Dehalococcoides mccartyi CG5: one gene and its partner. The protein of the gene in region 1 interacts with the protein of each later gene in a pairwise test. Links are inferred from orthologs where the notes say so. Each region holds a gene or a part of one and is shown on either strand. Other genes may lie near its edges. The genes, in order: def and X794_RS04115.

Region 1 (8,971 bases):
AGCAGCAGCTTCAGCTTTTCGGGCGGCATCTTCAGCTACCAAAATAGCTTTTTCAGCCGAAGACTTGGCAGCGGCAACCGCCGCTTCAGATTTCATAGCCGCAGACATAGCAGCTTCACTGGCTGAAGCTATAGCCTCAGCGGCAGCTTTTTTTGAAGCCAAAAGGGCTTCCTCTGCTTTTAAGGTGGCGGCTTTGGCCGCAGCTTCGGCTCTAAGTGCAGCCTCATTGGCTGCTTTTATAGCTTGTTCGGCTGCAGATTTCGCAATAGCACTGGCTTCCTCTGCTTTTTTAGCAGCAGCCATAGCGGCGGCAGTAGCCATAGCGGCAGCTTCTTTGGCAGCCAGACTGGCGGCTTCGGCCCTTTTAGCTGCTTCACTGGCAGATTTGGTAGCATTTTCAGCTGCATTGGTAGCAGCTAAACTAGCCGCTTCGGCTTTACGAGCAGCTTCTTCAGCTTTTAACACTGCTTCACGAGAAGCATTAGTAGCATCTTCAGCGGTTTTTCTGGCTAAGGCAGAAGCCTGTTCGGCTCTATGGGCAGCGTCTTCAGCAGCGTTGGTCGCCAGTTCCGAAGCCTGAATAGCCGCAATCGTGGCATCTTGGGCTTCGCGAATGGCTTTTTCAGCTGCCTGACGGGCATTTTCACCGGCATCTTCAGCCCTTTGGGCGGCGGATTCAGCCACAAGTATGGCATTATCTGCTGCATCACGGGCGGCTTGACTGGCGGCCTCTGCACGTCTAGCAGCTTCTTCCGCTACTCTTTTAAAATCATCAGCAGCCTTAGCTGCCCCTCTTTCAGCATCTTCAGCTTTACGGGAAGCTAATTCTGCGGCTTTCAGGGCTTCATTGGCAGCGTTAGTAGCTAATTTAGCAGTTTTTTCGGCTGCAGCAGCAGCTTCAGCAGCGGCTCTGGTAGCGGTTTCAGCTGCTTTTTCACCAGCCAAACGGGCATCTTCTGCTCGTTTTTCAGCTAAATTGGCAGCATGGGTAGCACTTTCAGCAGCTTTGCCGGCAGTGACAGCCGCTTCTTGTGCCCGGCGGGCGGCTTCGGCAGCCGCACGTATATTAGCATCCATTTCATCAAGAATCTGGGGTAAGGGCTTAGTTAAAATCTTGGGTTGGGCAACAGGCTCATTATTTGAAGAAATATTTTTCTTTCCTTCCATTTTTTAGATTCCTCTCACCATTATTAACCAAAAAACCTAAAGCCTCCCAGCCGAGTTAAACGGTTGAGAGGCTTTTGTATCAGGTTTGACCACCACGAAGTGATTATATCACCCGTAATAGACCATCAACAAGATATATTATTAAATCAAGGCGCCAAGAGCAGTAGCAATAAGTACTGCTGCGAATACTATACTAAGGTTAATTACTACCAGAATTACGATCCATTCCCAGCTGGTAAGGCGTTTGATGACGGCTTTGACCAGAGCCTCCTCGGCCTTGGCAAGTGCCTCTTCAGCAGCTCTACGCGCACTTTGGGCAACTTCTTCGGCTGTCTGCCTGACCCGTGATACCTCTGCTACGGCTCTATCTGCAGCAGCTCTGGCGGTAGTTTCAGCGCCGGTGGCCCGTTCAGCAGCAGCTTTGGCGGTAGCTTCAGCACCGGTGGCTCGCTCAGCGGCAGATTTGGCGGTGCTTTCAGCCCGGCTAGCTAGCTCTTGCAAGATGGACATAGCAGTCCGGATAGCATCATCGCCGGCTTTGTCTGCAGATACAGCTTGCTGAGCCATGTTTTCGGCAATTTTAAAACCATTGGCAGCAGATTCTTTGGCCATTCGGCCAGCTTCATCAACTGCTGTTGCCAATTTGCCGCTAACCTTGGTGGCAGCTTCAATGGCTTCATCTCCGGCCACATCGGCCATTTCAGCCTTGTGGGACAATTGTTCAGATAAGTGTAAAGCAGATATCGCCATTTCCTTGGCTTTGCGCCCGGCATCATCAGCGGTTTTACCTGCTTCGGTAGTTAGTTTGATAGTGGCATCTTTGCCGGCAGATTTGGCGGCAGCTATAGCGGCTGCAACTTCAACACTGTTTTTTTCAGCCTGTTTAATAAGCCTCTCAAGGGCTTCTTTGGCGGCTTTTGCAATTTCTTCAGCCCTGATTGCAGCTTGTTCAGCGGCTCTTTGGGCAGCTAAGGCAGCTTCTTTTGAGGAACGGGCAACTTCATCAGCTTTAGCAGTTGCTTCCTCAGCAGCATATATGGCGGCTCTAGCCGTTTCTTCGGCACGCATGGCGGCTTCTTCAGCCCGTCTGGCGGCTTCTTCAGCAGATAAACTAGCTTGAGCAGCTGCCTCAGCGGCAGAGGCTCTAGCTTTTTCGCTGGCTTCTTCAGCCGCTTTCTTGAAAGTTTCAGCTGCTTTTACTGCGGCCCTATCAGCTTCTACTGAACGTAAAATAGCTTCCTGAGCCTTTGCAGTAGCTTCGGCAGCTTTAGCAACTGCTTCGGCAGCAGCTTTTTTGGCTACCGCTGCAGCGTTTTCGCCTGCAAGCCGGGCATCTTCAGCCCGTTTTTCCGCCACCTCAGCGGCACGCATAGAAGTACCGGCAGATGCACTTGCTTGTTTGGCTGCTTCCTCTGCACGTCTGGCAGCTTCCGCGGCAGCGCGGATATTGGCTTCCATTTCGTCCAGAATGATAGGCAGAGGCTTGGTCATAATCTTGGGACCGGGTTGGTCTACATGCTGACCCAGAGCGGGGCTTTTATTCTCCATTTCATCCTCTTTCCTTGGCCGGCTAGTAGTACCAATGCCACAAATAGCCGTTGCCAAAAACTATATATAGCTCTGACAATTAAAACGCACTATTAAACAAGCAAGTACTTATATATCACTCACGTGTAGTCTAATCTATGCTCAAGGCAGAGTCAATACGAAATCATGAGTGATCAAGAATAAATTCTATTATGTAAAGAAGTCTTAATGGGTTACATTGTAGAAATTTTAGTAGAAATGGGTAAATATATCTGTGTTAAATTACCCGAAGAAAAAATACTGCTTAGTAACATATAGATAATGCTGCCAAATTGGATTGGCAATATTTTATATAATTTGTAAACCTTCGTTTCTGTGGATGTGAAGAACGCCTGCTGATATAGTACTTGAAGGTAATCAATTGTTGTCCTAGAAGACCTTTTGCCGGGTGATCAATAATATACTGGCATAGCGAAAGATAATTGGGGGTTATGTTGAGCTATGATTTCAGGTTTGAATTTAGTGGTGGGGAAGCGGGGACTCGAACCCCGACGCCTTTCGACACATGATCCTAAGTCATGCCCGTCTGCCAATTCCGGCACTCCCCCACTTTGAAAGTACATATTAACATTTTGTGATGTGCCTCTCAAGCTAAAGACAGATAATCAGTTTGACAAGCGGGCCTTTCCATTATAACATCACTCTATGATTGTTCTGTTTGGAAACAAAGCTTACTTTGATATTTTAGGATATATGGTCACTACCTGTCCGGGATGCAAGACCACCTCCGTAATGACTGTCGAGCAGCAACGCAAAAAACTTACGGTTTATTTTATTCCCACCTTTGATTTTTCCCGTAAGCAATACATGTATTGCGGCCATTGCCATGAGCGGTTTGAAATTGATAAAAGTCTCCAATCCACGGTGAAAGCTCGCCTGCTTAGCAAAAAACAGATGGAAAAACTGATGGTGGAACTGGAGATGGAAAAACCCCGGTACGAATGTGCAAATTGTGAATCAAGAATAGAAGCCGGTATGAAGTTCTGTCCTCAATGCGGAAATAATTTGGGTTGACGGTGAATGCATGTACGAAAATATTGCCCAAAACATAAGAGATATTCTGGCGGAGCTACCGCCTGACGTAGTGCTTGTGGCAGCTGTCAAAAAACGCCAACCGGCTGAAATATTAGCTGCTATAGCCGCTGGGGTAAAAATTATCGGGCATAACTATCTCTCCGAGGCTGAAGAAACCTATCCTTTTATCGGTGATAAGGCCGAGTGGCACTTTATCGGAAAACTCCAATCAAATAAATGCAAAAAGATAGCCCGACTGTTCTCAGTTGTGGAAACAGTGGATAGCTTTGAAATAGCATCTGAGCTAAATCGCAGAGCCGCCGAAATTGATAAAGTTATGTCGGTTTTTATAGAAATAAACAGCGGCAGGGAAAAACAGAAATCAGGGGTATTGCCTGAAGAAACTGTAGAACTGGCAAAGCGGATATCCGGCTTGTCTAATCTTAAACTGGCCGGTTTGATGACTATGGGGCCGGCACTGGAAGATCCTGAGGAACTCCGCACCATATTCCGTCTTACCAAGATAAAATTTGACGAAATAGCTGTTATGGGTTTGCCGAACACCGAGCTTAAGTTTCTTTCCATGGGCATGTCAGTCTCTTACAAAGTGGCCGTTCAGGAAGGGACCAATCTGGTTAGGTTGGGCACGCGTATCTTTGGCAACCGCCCCTAGCGGGGTATTGTTTTCAGACGGGATACAACGTCATGCAGGTCTTGAAACGGATAACAGGGTAAATTGCTCTGTTTAAAGCGGTCTAGAAGCATATCCGTAGCAAAAGTATATTCACAAAGTTTGGCGGGTGGGAAATCCGAAGGGCCGTTGCCTGCATAAATGACCTGATAGTTCTGTGAGATAAAATGATTGGTATAGCTTTCCTTAAAACCATTCTCCACCATTTTGCCGTCGGGGCCGTAATAGCGGGCATCCAGCCCGTTACTGGTGAAAAGTGTACGAGCAGCGTTTATCTCAATATCCTTAAATCCCAGTTCTTCCAACATGGTATGAATATAAAAGTCTAATCCATTGCTTACCACCGAAAAGCGGATATTTTCCTGGCGGCAGTAATTGATAAGTTCATATATGCCTTTCTTGGGTACGGCATTCTTGCGGATAAATTCAACCAGTGTTTCCCTGTCTTCCTTTACCAGTGCAAAAGCCCTGTAGTTAAAATCACCCACACTTATTTTGCCTTGTTGATACTCGCGTAAAATGGCACACCAATCACCTTGAGCATATTTCTCAAGTATTAAAAAGCTTACATCCCCTTCGGTAAGGGTGCCGTCAAAATCACTCTGAAACATTAGTTTCGGGTTATGAGAAAAAGGCATATATAACAGTCCTATTCGTTTGGCTATTCACGGATTTCTTCGGGCATTTCATCATCCGGCCCTATCTCGTGCAATTGGTCTTCACTCTCAAGGTGGTCTATATAAAGGATACCGTCCAGATGTTCGGTTTCATGTTCCAGTAGCTGGGCTACAATACCGGTTCCTTTTATACGGCAGGCCTTGCCATGGCGGTCAAGACCTTTGGCAGTTACTGTTTCGGCTCTGGTAAGTTCACCAAAATAACCCGGAATGGAGAGACAACCTTCGGTAACCTGTCTCTGACCTTCTTTTTTGACAATCTCCGGGTTGATAAGCACGGTGGCTTCTTTGGTATCTGGTTCACGGAAAACCACTAACCTTAAAGATACGCCTACTTGAGGGGCGGCTAACCCCGCTCCGTCAGCGCTATTCATAGTTTCTATCATGTCATCAATGAGAGTTTGGATAGAACCATCAATAGAAGGCACTTTTTTGGCTTTTTTCCTTAAAACTGGCTCAGGCAACTCACAGATGCGGCGGATAGCCATGAAACATTTCTCCGTTTACGAATTAGTTTATAAAATTACACTATAACTATAACATATTTAGCTTTACCGGACAAAAATTCAGACTTGCTCAAAGTTAATCTCTGTGCTACCATATCTTGCACAGTCGGGGTGTAGCGCAGCCTGGTAGCGCACCTGAATGGGGTTCAGGTGGTCGGAGGTTCAAATCCTCTCACCCCGACCATTTTCTCTAAACTAAAGCCCTCTTTCAAAAGAGGGCTTTTTTATTAGGTAAATAATTAATCTTATGTAGCTATATGATTTAGCTTAAGAACCACCCGCCAGTGCTCCGCCAAATACCTGCCAGGCAAGAGCTGTCTTGGCTGTAAGGCTCAGGAATATATAAACCCTCTCACCGAATAGATAATCCCGCCACTTGCCTACTTTTTTGTACTGCAGCCACATATTTAAAGCGAAGCTGAAGAAGAAAATGAACAGAGTAGGCAAAATGAAGTAAACAAAGGTTGGAATATTATCGCTGGCTTGTGATATTGCTCCGAAGAAATAAATACTGATAGCTACCCATGGCATAAATCCGGCAAAACACCCGAAAGTATAAGAAAGCCAGTTGGTTTTGGGAGTAGTCTGGTTGTGAAGCTCCATCATCAGCCCGAACAGGTTCATGGCGGCATTTGCCCCGAAAATAGCAATCAAAGTAGCCACGTCATATATGCCGCTAAGCATGGCAATCAGGACAATCATAATGGAGGAACTCAAGGCATATTCATACCAGCGGGCGTAGTTAATGCCTTTGCTAAGGTTTGTCTTGTACCATTCAAATACGCCCGGTGAAGACAGCAGGAAGTGGGCTATGGCCGAAAGCAATAGGAATATAGCTACCATAGGGCCTATGGGCAGGTCAAATAGCATTTCCGGTGGTTTAAAAGTAATGCCGCCGGGGCCGCCGCCAATAAAGTTGGTAGTGACCGGGAGCGAAAAATTGTTGCTAAGAAACAGAATAAGTATTGACTGGGCCAAATGGAAACTACCCATAACGAGGTTGTAAACCCGCAGTTTCTTAAAGGTTTGCAACTGGTTTGATTCAGACTGTTTAGCTTTCTTGTTAGCCATGTTGCCTCCTATTACCCTTTCTTTGTTGGCAGAAAAACAGGCAAACTCCTAGAAAGGTTACAGACTATACAAAATACCGCCTGTTAAACCGGCGGCAGCACCCAAAAAAGTCCCCCAGCCTATATCTACCAGAGCCATTTTCAGGCTGAAGCTATTAAGGGTGGAATAATTAGTCAAGTCGTGAATGCCATAAGTAATAAACCCGAAAAGGCCGCCATACGCCAGAGCAGCAAAAATATTATCTTCCGCTAAAGGCAGTGCCATGGCTACGATACCCAAACTGATAAGCAGATAAACCAGTATGGCCGAAGGCCAGTCAGGTGACATCCCTCCTCCGCTCCAGCGGGCAATAGGAGAAAGTTCGGTTACATAAAATTTTTTGGCAATCAATCCAATCCAGATAAGATCCAGAACAAAGACAAGCACCAACACTATCAAGTAGACCAGTAGACTGCTCATCTTTCCTCCTTAAACTTGCTTTTCCATGTATTCTATAAACCAGCCACCTGCCAGTTCGGCTACTTTTTCCAATGCACCCGGTTCTTCAAAAAGGTGACCGGCTCCCGGTAATATGCAGAGATGGTTGGGGGCGCGCATTTGCTTTTGAGACTGGGTATTCAGCTTTAATACCTGAGAGTCATTTTCGCCAACTATAAATAAAGTGGGAGATTCCACCATGGGCAGCAGTTCTCTGGCAAGGTCAGGCCTTCCCCCCCTTGAGACAACGGCTTTAATTTGTCTGGGCAGTAATGCGGATGCATAAAGTGCAACTGCGGCCCCGGTGCTTGCCCCGAAATAACCTAACGGCAGGTCTTGGGTTTCTTCTCTGGCCTTCAGCATTTCGGTTACTTTTATAACCCTGTCTGCCAGAAAACGGAAATTGTAGCGGGTATTGGCAATAAGGATATCCACCATATCCTCTTTGGGTGTCAACAAATCAAATAGAAAGGTAGCCAGCCCGTAGCTGTTTAATTGATGAGCAACCTGACGGTTACGCGGACTCTGGTGGTTAGAACCTGAACCATGTACAAATATCACCAGCCCTATAGGTTCTGGTGGTATAGCCAAATCACCGGGCAAATTGGTAGTGCCTATCACAACATTTATGGTTTTTTCGTATATCTGCATAAAAATTCCTAGCTATAGTATAGGATATTACTGTGCCAAAGTCATTATAAATAAAGCAAAGTTGTTAATTTTTATTTAAAAATAGGTGTTTTCCCATAGGTCAAATAAGTACTAATACGCATTATCTTTGATGGTCAACTATTGTAACCTTCTAACACATACAGACTCTCTACCCCACCGTGTTTGAGTCAATTAAAGTGGAGGAGGCCGCCATGAAAGTTACAATAAACGCCTGCCCCAAATGTAAAAAGGAAAGGGTCATTCGGATAGAGGACGAAAATAACCTCTATGAATATCGGGAAAAATATGTGCATCAGGACTGCACTAAGTGTGTAGCAAAAGAAATGGAATCTAAAGCAGTGGGTGCTTCAGCCTGACCGTTAATATGTTATAAAATCAAAGCCCCCCGGTCTTGCAACCCGGGGGCTTTGATTTTAACTAACTATTTTACTAGATAAAGAGAGGTGCCAATACCAAAGTAATGGTGGAGAGCAACTTTATCAGTACGTGGATTGACGGTCCGGCAGTATCCTTGAAGGGGTCACCTACTGTATCACCTACCACGGTTGCGGCGTGGGTGACTGTATGTTTAAGAACAGGACTGCCATCTTTTTCCAGCATTTCGCCGGTCTCAATGTACTTTTTGGCATTGTCCCAAGCACCGCCTGAGTTATTCAGATATGCAGCCATCATAATGCCGCCTATGGTGCCAACCATCAGGAATCCGGCAATGGCCATAGCTGAATCATAGCCAGTCAGTTTCAGGAAAACACCCAGCACTATGGGAGAAAGTACGGGTAGCAGGCCGGGGAAAATCATTTCGCGCAGACCGGCGGCAGCGGTGATATCCACTGCACGGGCATAATCCGGGCGTGAAGTTCCCGCCAGAATACCGGGGTCAGCTTTGAACTGACGGCGTACTTCTTCAATAATCTTGGAAGCAGTTCTGCCTACAGCCTTGATGGCTACAGCGGAGAAGAAGAATACCAAAGCAACAGCCAATAAACCACCTACGAATACTTCTATACGTGAAAGGTCGACTGCCATCATCTCTGTTTCACCGCGAAGGAAGGCAACCCGCTCCAGATAGGCTTCAAAGAGCAGGAAGGCGGCCAGACCGGCAGAGGCCA
Region 2 (8,943 bases), 210 kb from region 1 along the record:
GCGGCGGTACATATTTACATTCTGCAAGTTTTGGGTTTCAAGGTAAGATGTTACATTACTCCGGTCTAGTTCCGCCAGAATAGGGCGGATAACTTTGCTGGCGAATCCCTGCATACGGTATTTAGGAGCTACAGCCAGCAAGGCAAGGTATTTGTTACTAAAAGGGTACAGCTGGTCTCTCATTTTGTCACACAGGTTGTTTAGTTGCATATCCCTCTGGAAGTAATTAAAACCGCACCACAGGTTTTTCAAGGGAAAACCGCAACTGATAAGTTGCCAGAGGGATATACGAACCGGAGTATCAAACCAAATGGAAACCGCTTCCATATCGGGTGAGGAAGCATATGCCTGCCCGTATTTTATGCCCAGTGCGGCATAATACTCAAAAACTATCGGTAACCGCTTAGCTTTTTGGATATCTCCCTGCAGAAGATATACAGTGAGCGGATCATCCCTGAAAGCCTCGGCAGCTACCCTTGCAAGATGTTTTATGTCCGTTTTTTCCAAACGGTATAGACCATTGTCGGACTGTATCATTTTATTTTATGGGCAGGTCAATAGTATAGCCCCTAAGGCTTTCGCGTATAAGGGCAGCAGTTTTCTCATCTGCTTCGGTCATGGGCAGTCTCAGCCCGCCCACTTCAAACCCCAGATAATTCAGGGCATATTTGATAGGTATGGGGTTGGATACTACAAAGAGTGAGCGTATCAGCGGCGTCAGGTGGCGGTGGATAGCAGCCGCATGCTCCGTATTGCCTGAGACAAAGCTGGTTATCATGTCTTTTATCTGGTTGCCTACCAGATGTGATGCTACCGAGATTACCCCGTAAGAACCCATTGCCAGCATGGGCAGGGTATCACTATCATTTCCGCTCCAGACGGTAAAATCAGGGCGGACATTGTTTATTATTTGGGCGATATCATCCAGTTTGCCGCTGGCTTCTTTGATACCCACAATATTGGGTATCTGGCTCAAGCGGATTACTGTTTCCGGGTTCATATGGGTAATAGTCCGTGAGGGTACATTGTAAAGTATGCAGGGAAGCTTGGTAGCCTCTGCAATGGTCTTGAAATGGAGATACAAACCCTCTTGGGTAGGCTTGTTATAATAGGGCACTACCAGCAAACAGGCATCTACCCCTATCTTTTCGGCTTTGAGAGTGTTTTCCAATGCTTCCTGAGTGCTATTGGCACCCGTACCGGCAATAACCTTGCCCCTGTTGCCGACAGCCGATTTTACGGCTGCAAACAGGGCGTGTTCTTCTTCCCAGGTAACGGTGGGAGATTCACCTGTGGTGCCAACTACTACCAGCCCGTCACTGCCTGAATCTAACAGCCCCAGAGCCAGTTTCTGAGCCTGAGCATAATCTACTGTCCCGTCTGTTTTAAACGGGGTTACCATGGCGGTAATAAGTCTGCCTAATTCTTTCATTTCTAACCTCCTATCATGCCGCGGTTAACCAGTTCTTCGGCAATCTGGACTGCATTTAGAGCAGCACCTTTTCTGACGTTATCAGCCACTACCCACATAACCAAACCATTGGGACTAGATATATCTTTACGTATCCGCCCCACAAAGACCTCGTCTGTGCCGGTGGCCAACCACGGGTGGGGATAGAGTTTGACAGCAGTTTCGTCCAGTACTTTGATGCCGGGTGACCGCAGGAGTATATCGCGTGCCTGCTCCGGTTCCATGGGGCGTTCAAATTCTACAGTAATAGCTTCCGAATGGCCGGTAAAGACCGGCACCCTGACGCAGGTAGCCGAAACTTGTATATTGTCCGCATGCATAATCTTGCGGGTTTCTTCCAGCATTTTCCATTCTTCCTTGGTGTAACCGCTGTCCAGAAAGACATCAATCTCCGGCAGGACATTAAAAGCAATCTGGTGGGAATATACATGTGCAACCGCTTTTTGACCGTCAAGCAGCTGGCGGGTTTGGGTTCGAAGCTCGTCCACTGCGTTTATGCCTGTACCGGAAACGGCCTGAAAAGTAGTTACCACAATACGTTTAATCGGGTTTACCTGATGCAGGGGGTACAGGGCAACAACCATCTGAATTGTGGAACAGTTGGGGTTGGCAATTATCCCTTTATGCTTGGTAATGTCTTCAATATTTACCTCAGGCACTACCAGCGGTACTTTAGGATCCATACGGAATGCGGCACTGTTGTCTACCACTATGGCTTTGTGCTGGGCAGCAATAGGGGCAAAATGGCGGGAAATATCCGCGCCGGCAGAAAACAAGGCAATATCTACATCGTTAAATGAGTCATAGGCAGTTTCTTTGACCTCTATTGCCTCGCCTTTTACAGTTATTATCTTGCCCGCAGAGCGGTCAGACGCCAGGAGTGAAACGGAATCCATAGGAAAATCCCGTTTTTCCAGTACTTTTATAAATTCCTGACCTACCATTCCGGTAGCACCTACTATGGCCACTCTGTAACCCATGGACTGCCTCCTAAAGCTTAAGCAGTTTGTCCAGACCAAAAACAAAACCTTTGGTATGGACTATTTCTTTTATCGCCAGTAAAACACCCGGCATATAGCATTCACGGCTAAAGGCATCATGCCTAATAGTCAGTGTTTGACCGGCCGCACCAAAAATAACTTCCTGATGTGCCAGCAGACCCGGCAGGCGTACACTATGTACTCGTATGCCATCGTGTTCCTGTCCGCGGGCATCTGTAAGATTTTCCTTGGGTGGTTTGTTAAAAGCTTCACCCCTGGCTTCCAGCATGGACGCTACTGTGACCAGAGCGGTGCCGGAAGGTGAGTCCAGTTTCTTATCATGATGCAGTTCTATCACCTCAGCACTGGAAAGGAAGCGCGAAGCAACCTGTGCCAAATGAACCATTATTATAGCACCAAGGGCAAAGTTGGGTGCAAGTATAATTCCAATATCATTGGTTTTGGCTAACTGTTCAATTTCAGATATTTCCTCAGGTGAAAAGCCGGTAGTGCCTATGACCAGATTAACCTTGTGGGCGGCGGCAATACGGACGGCAGGCATGGAAGCCTTGGCAACAGTAAAATCTACCATTACGTCAGGCTTGGTCTGCGAAAGAATGGAAGAAAGGTCTGCCGAGTAGGGGATAGAACCGCTGCCATCCGGCAGAGCCATGGCAGGGTTTTCCGCCCGTATATCCACTGCTCCCACCGGATGAAAGTTATTTTCCTGGCACAGGGTCTTTAAGACCTCCTGGCCCATTTTGCCTGAGGCACCGTGAACTACAACCTTTATAGGTGTCATAGCGCCTCCTAATATATTATGAGTTAGACCGGTCAGAAGGGCGGAAAGGACCGGGACGACGCGGCTGAGAATCACGGTTGCGTGAAATGGGTACAGCGTTCGGGTTGAGAATAACCCTGTGTGACAGGTTTACCCTGCCCTGGTTATCAATCTCTATAACCTTAACCGTTATATCATCACCCACCTTGACTATATCTTCCACTTTTTCAACTCTATGGTCGGCCAGTTCGCTTATGTGTACCATGCCTTCTTTTCCGGGCAGGATTTCAACAAAAGCACCGAAGGTCATTATACGGGTGACCTTACCGGTATAAATACTGCCGGCTTCGATGTCTTTAGTCAGGTCTTCAATTATCTTGATGGCCTTTTTAGCCGAAGCCTCGTCAGTAGCACCAATAACCACTGTGCCGTCATTTTCAATGTCAACGGTAGTATTGGTTTGCTCAATAATAGAGCGGATAGTTTTGCCGCCGCTGCCGATAACACTGCCAATCTTGGAGGGGTCAATATTTATCTTGTACATTCTGGGGGCATAAGGGCTAAGCTCTGTTTTAGGCTGGGCAAGAGCTTTGTCCATTACGTCCAGTATGTTATAGCGGGCTTCTTTTGCCTGGTATATGGCATCACGGATAATATCAAAACTGATACCCTTGACCTTCATATCCACCTGTATGGCGGTTATGCCGTCACGGGTACCGGCAACTTTAAAGTCCATATCGCCGTAGTTATCTTCGATGCCTTCAATATCAGTAATGGTGCAGTAGGTATCATTTTCACCGGTAATAAGGCCGATGGAGATTCCTGCGACAGCTTTTTTGACCGGTACGCCTGCATCCATAAGTGACAGGCTGGACGAACAGACACTGCCCATAGAGGTAGAGCCTGATGAGCCAACCACGTCAGCTACCAGACGAATGGTATAGGGGAATTCTTCCGGAGTGGGCAGGACAGGCACTAAGGCACGTTCGGCCAAAGCGCCATGACCGATTTCACGCCGTCCGGGAGAACCGGAACGTTTTACTTCACCGGTAGAGAAGGGGGCAAAGTTGTAGTGAAGCATAAAACGCTTGGTATCTTCGGCACTTAAGCCATCCAGCTGTTGGGATTCCTGTAAAGAACCAAGGGTGGTTATAGCCATGACCTGGGTATCACCGCGGGTGAATAAAGCAGAGCCATGGACGCGGGGCAAAAGCCCTGTTTCAGCATCCAGCTGGCGAAGCTGTTTGATACCCCGTCCGTTTACCCGGATATCCTTCTCAAGTATAGTAGAGCGGATAGCTTTCTTGATTTCTTTGTCATAAGCGGCCAGGATATCACCTTCGGCGAATGTTTCTGATAAAGCCGCAACCAGTTCAGCCTGAAGGCCTTCAACCGCATTTTCACGGGCGGTTTTATCTTGGTGGCTAAGGGCTTCATTTACCCGTCCTTTTACAAAAGCGGCAACAGCCGTTTTGACTTCTTCGGGTATTTCAAGCACCGGCACGGGTAGCTTTTCTTTGCCGAGCTTGGCACGGATTTCATCCTGGAGGTCAATAAGCTCTTGATTTGCCTTATGGGCAAACTCAATAGCGTTAATCATAATGTCTTCAGGAATTTCTTTGGAACCGGCTTCAATCATCACCACCGCTTTGCGGGTGCTGACTACCACCAGATCCAGCTGGCTTGATTCCAACTGGGCAAAAGTGGGATTAAGCACAAATTCACCGTTTATATATCCAATACGGCTGGCTCCGACCGGACCTTCATATGGTATTTCAGACATGGCCAGAACTGTGGAAGCACCCACTACGCCCCAGATATCAGCGTCATTTTCCTTGTCTGAAGCAATTACGGTAATAATAATCTGAAGATCATTGCGCCACTCTTTGGGGAGAAGAGGGCGAAGAGGTCTGTCAGTCAGTCGCCCAGCCAAAATAGCCTGTTCACTGGGGCGGCCTTCACGGCGGATAAACCCGCCGGGGATTTTGCCGGCGGCATACATCCGCTCTTCGTAATCTATAGTCAGGGGGAGAAAATCTACCCCTTCGCGAGGTTTCTTGGCAGAACAAAGTGTTACCAGTAATTCAGTATCCGCATAGCGGATAGTAATCGCGGCATCTGCAAGACGGGCAAGTTTCCCGCTCTCAATAACAAGTTTCCTGCCGCCGATAGTTCGTTCAAATGAGTTGGCAGTTATCAATAACGTAATCTCCTTACGGGGTTATTTGCCTTTGGCAAAAACTATTTTCTAAGGCCAAGATTGGCAATAAGCTCCTGATAACCGGCCCCATTGCTGTTGCGCATGTATGAAAGCAAGCGGCGGCGGCGGCCAACCAGAGTAAGCAGGCTTCTCTTGGTATGAAAATCGTGTTTATTGGCTATCATATGGGTGGTTAACTGGTGGATACGGGCAGTGAGCAAAGCTACCTGCACTTCAGTAGAGCCAGTATCGGATTCGCTCTTCTTGAATTCATTAATGATCAGAGATTTTTCCTGTTTGTCCAAACTTATTCCCCTTATATTATTCTACTTAATTCAAAGTCAAAATTATATCACAGCGTGGCTATATTGTAAAACAAATGCACTATATTTAGGTATAATATACCACATTTCGGCAAGCATTTACTTGACGTAATATAGTGGGCAGGGTATATTCATTTGAGAGCCTTGTAAAAAGGAGTTCTTTAGCTTGCACTCAGGTATACTCAGATTATGGCTGGATCTGCCAGAAAACACCTCTCTGAAGGGTAAACGCCAGCTTGTTCAACCCCTGATCAGGCAGTTGCGAAGCCGTTTTAATATTTCCGTAGCCGAAGTAGAAGAGATGGATAGCTGGAAGACGGCGGTTATAGGTATAAGCTGCATAAGTAACAGTGCCATAGTAGCCGACCAGTTACTAAATAAAGCTTTGGCTTTTGTAACCGATGGCGGATTTGATGTGGTTATCCGTGATTTTGAGATTGAAATAATGGCAGTTTAAGGTGATATCTCTTGGAAACTACCGAGTTTTTGGCCTATATTGCATCTCTGCCTGATTATCAGGAGCAGATAGCCCACATTGAACGCTTGCCATACCGCCCGGCGGAATATGCTAAACCAGATGCCCCGCTTTTACCCCAGATAGATGCCCGCCTTAGGAAAAAACGAATTTTGCCGTTATATACCCACCAGGCAACCGCAGTAAATCTTTGCCGGCAGGGTAAAAACATAATTGTGGCTACCCCGGCGGCCAGCGGCAAAAGTTTGTGCTATAACCTGCCGGTACTTGAAAAACTGGTATCGGACCCGAATGCCAGAGCCCTATATCTTTACCCCACAAAGGCTTTGGCGCAGGACCAGTTGCGAAGCCTGAAATCATTTGCGGTGCCATCGCTGCTTTTGGCTGAAGAGATGGATGTGTATGACGGTGATACCCCGAACCGTAACCGTTCGGATATCCGTTTGCAGGCAAGGATTATACTTTCCAACCCGGATATGCTTCATGTGTCCATATTGCCGTCCCACCAGAAATGGAGCCGTTTTTTACGTCATCTGGAATATGTGGTTATAGACGAAGCCCACATCTACCGTGGGGTATTTGGTTCGCATCTGGCAAATATCATAAGGCGGCTTCGGCGTATTTGCAGTTACTATGGCAGTTCACCGAAGTTTATTCTCAGTTCAGCTACTATTGCCAGTCCCGGCACTCACGCCCAAAGTTTGACCGGACTGCCTTTTTCAGTGGTGGATAATGACGGTGCTCCCAGAGCAGAAAAGGATTTTATTTTTTGGAATCCGCCTATTATTGACCCCGCTAACGGGATGCGTCATAGTGCCAACTCGGAGTCCGCGTTTCTTTTAAGTGAGTTGGTCAGCCACGAAATCCGCACGCTGGATTTTGCTCGTACTAAACGGCTTACCGAGCTTATTTATAAATATTCGCGTGACCGCCTGATAGCCATAAAACCCGAATTTGCCGACCTTATCAAGCCATATCGGGGAGGATATACTGCCGAAGACCGCCGCAAAATAGAAAAAGAACTTTTCTCAGGTAAATTGCTGGGGGCGGTTTCCACCAATGCACTGGAACTGGGGGTGGATATCGGTGACCTTGGGGCTAGCATACTGACCGGTTTTCCGGGCAGTATTTCCAGCACTTTCCAGCAGGCGGGGCGCAGCGGCAGAAGGTGCGGCCACTCTCTTTCATTTTTGCTGGGGCTGGATAACCCGCTTGACCAGTACTATATGAATAACCCTGAAAGGTTGTTTAACAGCGGTTTTGAAAGTACTTTTATAAATCCTGAAAATCCGTATATATATAAAGCCCACCTGTTATGTGCTGCTTGGGAAATGCCCTTAAATGAATCCGAAACAGATATTTTCGGAGAAAATCTGGCTGAAGAACTGGAAATACTCTCCGAAGAAAGAGTACTTAACAAGCGGCGGGGCAATTATTATATATCAGCAGATATTTCTTATCCTGCCAGAGATGTCAGTATCCGTTCAGCTTCGGGCAAGGATTTTTGTCTGGTAGATGCGCAGAGCGGACAAATTATTGAAACGCTGGACTACCAAACAGCCTTTCTGCAGACCTATCCGGGGGCAGTTTACCTGCATCAGGGTGAAAGCTATCTGGTAAGCAGTTTTGATCTGAATTCACAGGTAGCCTTGCTGGAGAAGAAAAAACTGGAATACTATACGGTTACCCATGACCTTACCGAAATAAGTATACGTGAAGTGTTGAAAAACAAACTGGTGGGGGATATCAGTGTATATCTGGGCAAAGTAGACGTTACTCTAACGGTAACAGGTTACAGACGCAAAGCCCAGTTTACCGAGCAGATATTGAGTGAAGAGCAGCTGGATTTGCCGCCTCAAACCTTTCCCACTATAGCGGTTTGGTTTAAACTGCCGGCTGAAACAGTCCGTATTATGGAAAAATATAAAATGGATTTTCACGGGGCTATCCACGCTGCCGAACATGCCCTTATTGGGCTTTTGCCTTTGTTTGCCTTGTGTGACCGCAGTGATATCGGGGGTGTTTCCACCCCCCTTCACCCGGATACGGGTACTTCGGCAATATTCATCTATGACGGGCATCCCGGCGGGGTGGGCATTGCCGAAAAAGGGTACGAGATTATTGACCAGCTTTGGGAAACTGCCCGTAACCTTATTGATAAATGTACCTGCGTAGATGGCTGCCCCAGCTGTGTCCAGTCCCCCAAATGCGGAAATAACAATAAACCGCTGGATAAAAACGGGGCAAAAACAGTGCTGGAAAGATGCCTTGGCAAAACCTGTTTGTGATGACGAATTTGTTAAGGTATAATTTTAATTAGGTCACGCCTCTTTTTAAATTGAAACAGGACAGGTAATTATGTTTGAAATAAATGTAGACCCGGTAGCCTTCAGCATAGGTTCGCTGGTGGTTAAGTGGTATGGCATCATGATGGCACTGGGTGTGGTGGCACTGGTTTCATGGATATTCTGGCGGATTAAACGCGGGGCGAATATTTCGTATGATACCGTGCTGACTGCGGCTATTATCGCTATTCCTTCCGGCATTGTCTTTGCAAAGCTTCTGCATGTTATAGATGCTTGGGAATATTACAGCCTTAATCCCGGAGCTATATTTAGCGGCGAAGGTCTGACCATATTCGGAGCTATTATAGGTGCCACAATAGGCCTGTGGATTTACAGTAGATATTCTCACTTCAATCTGGGTTATTTGC

Evidence for each region.
Region 2: the proteins of def (region 1) and X794_RS04115 interact in binary tests that used the Escherichia coli proteins (3 or more experiments, as listed by UniProt). The link is inferred for Dehalococcoides mccartyi CG5 from one-to-one orthologs.

Annotation. Positions count from the first base shown.
Region 1 is NZ_CP006951.1:565,473-574,443, forward strand. The notes cover bases 3,873-6,797. They hold def (peptide deformylase), read right to left. Parts: upstream 5,625-6,797; coding sequence 5,121-5,624; downstream 3,873-5,120. Other genes in these bases: X794_RS02930 (YggS family pyridoxal phosphate-dependent enzyme), read left to right, coding at 3,873-4,441; X794_RS02935 (MtnX-like HAD-IB family phosphatase), read right to left, coding at 4,438-5,097; heR (heliorhodopsin HeR), read right to left, coding at 5,910-6,713; X794_RS02955 (DUF2177 family protein), read right to left, coding at 6,771-6,797. In the rest of the region: X794_RS02910 (hypothetical protein), read right to left, coding at 1-1,167; X794_RS02915 (hypothetical protein), read right to left, coding at 1,309-2,715; X794_RS02925 (zinc ribbon domain-containing protein), read left to right, coding at 3,448-3,768; more of X794_RS02930, read left to right, coding at 3,779-3,872; more of X794_RS02955, read right to left, coding at 6,798-7,172; X794_RS02960 (dienelactone hydrolase family protein), read right to left, coding at 7,182-7,841; X794_RS07375 (hypothetical protein), read left to right, coding at 8,054-8,218; X794_RS02965 (sodium-translocating pyrophosphatase), read right to left, coding at 8,292-8,971. UniProt on the Escherichia coli protein: Removes the formyl group from the N-terminal Met of newly synthesized proteins. Requires at least a dipeptide for an efficient rate of reaction. N-terminal L-methionine is a prerequisite for activity but the enzyme has broad specificity at other positions.
Region 2 is NZ_CP006951.1:770,716-779,658, reverse strand. What follows is about bases 444-3,340. They hold X794_RS04115 (aspartate-semialdehyde dehydrogenase), read right to left. Parts: upstream 2,452-3,340; coding sequence 1,435-2,451; downstream 444-1,434. Other genes in these bases: X794_RS04105 (polyribonucleotide nucleotidyltransferase), read right to left, coding at 3,270-3,340; dapB (4-hydroxy-tetrahydrodipicolinate reductase), read right to left, coding at 2,462-3,253; dapA (4-hydroxy-tetrahydrodipicolinate synthase), read right to left, coding at 539-1,432; X794_RS04125 (GNAT family N-acetyltransferase), read right to left, coding at 444-537. In the rest of the region: more of X794_RS04125, read right to left, coding at 1-443; more of X794_RS04105, read right to left, coding at 3,341-5,432; rpsO (30S ribosomal protein S15), read right to left, coding at 5,474-5,743; X794_RS04095 (DUF503 domain-containing protein), read left to right, coding at 5,922-6,212; X794_RS04090 (DEAD/DEAH box helicase), read left to right, coding at 6,224-8,518; X794_RS04085 (prolipoprotein diacylglyceryl transferase), read left to right, coding at 8,589-8,943.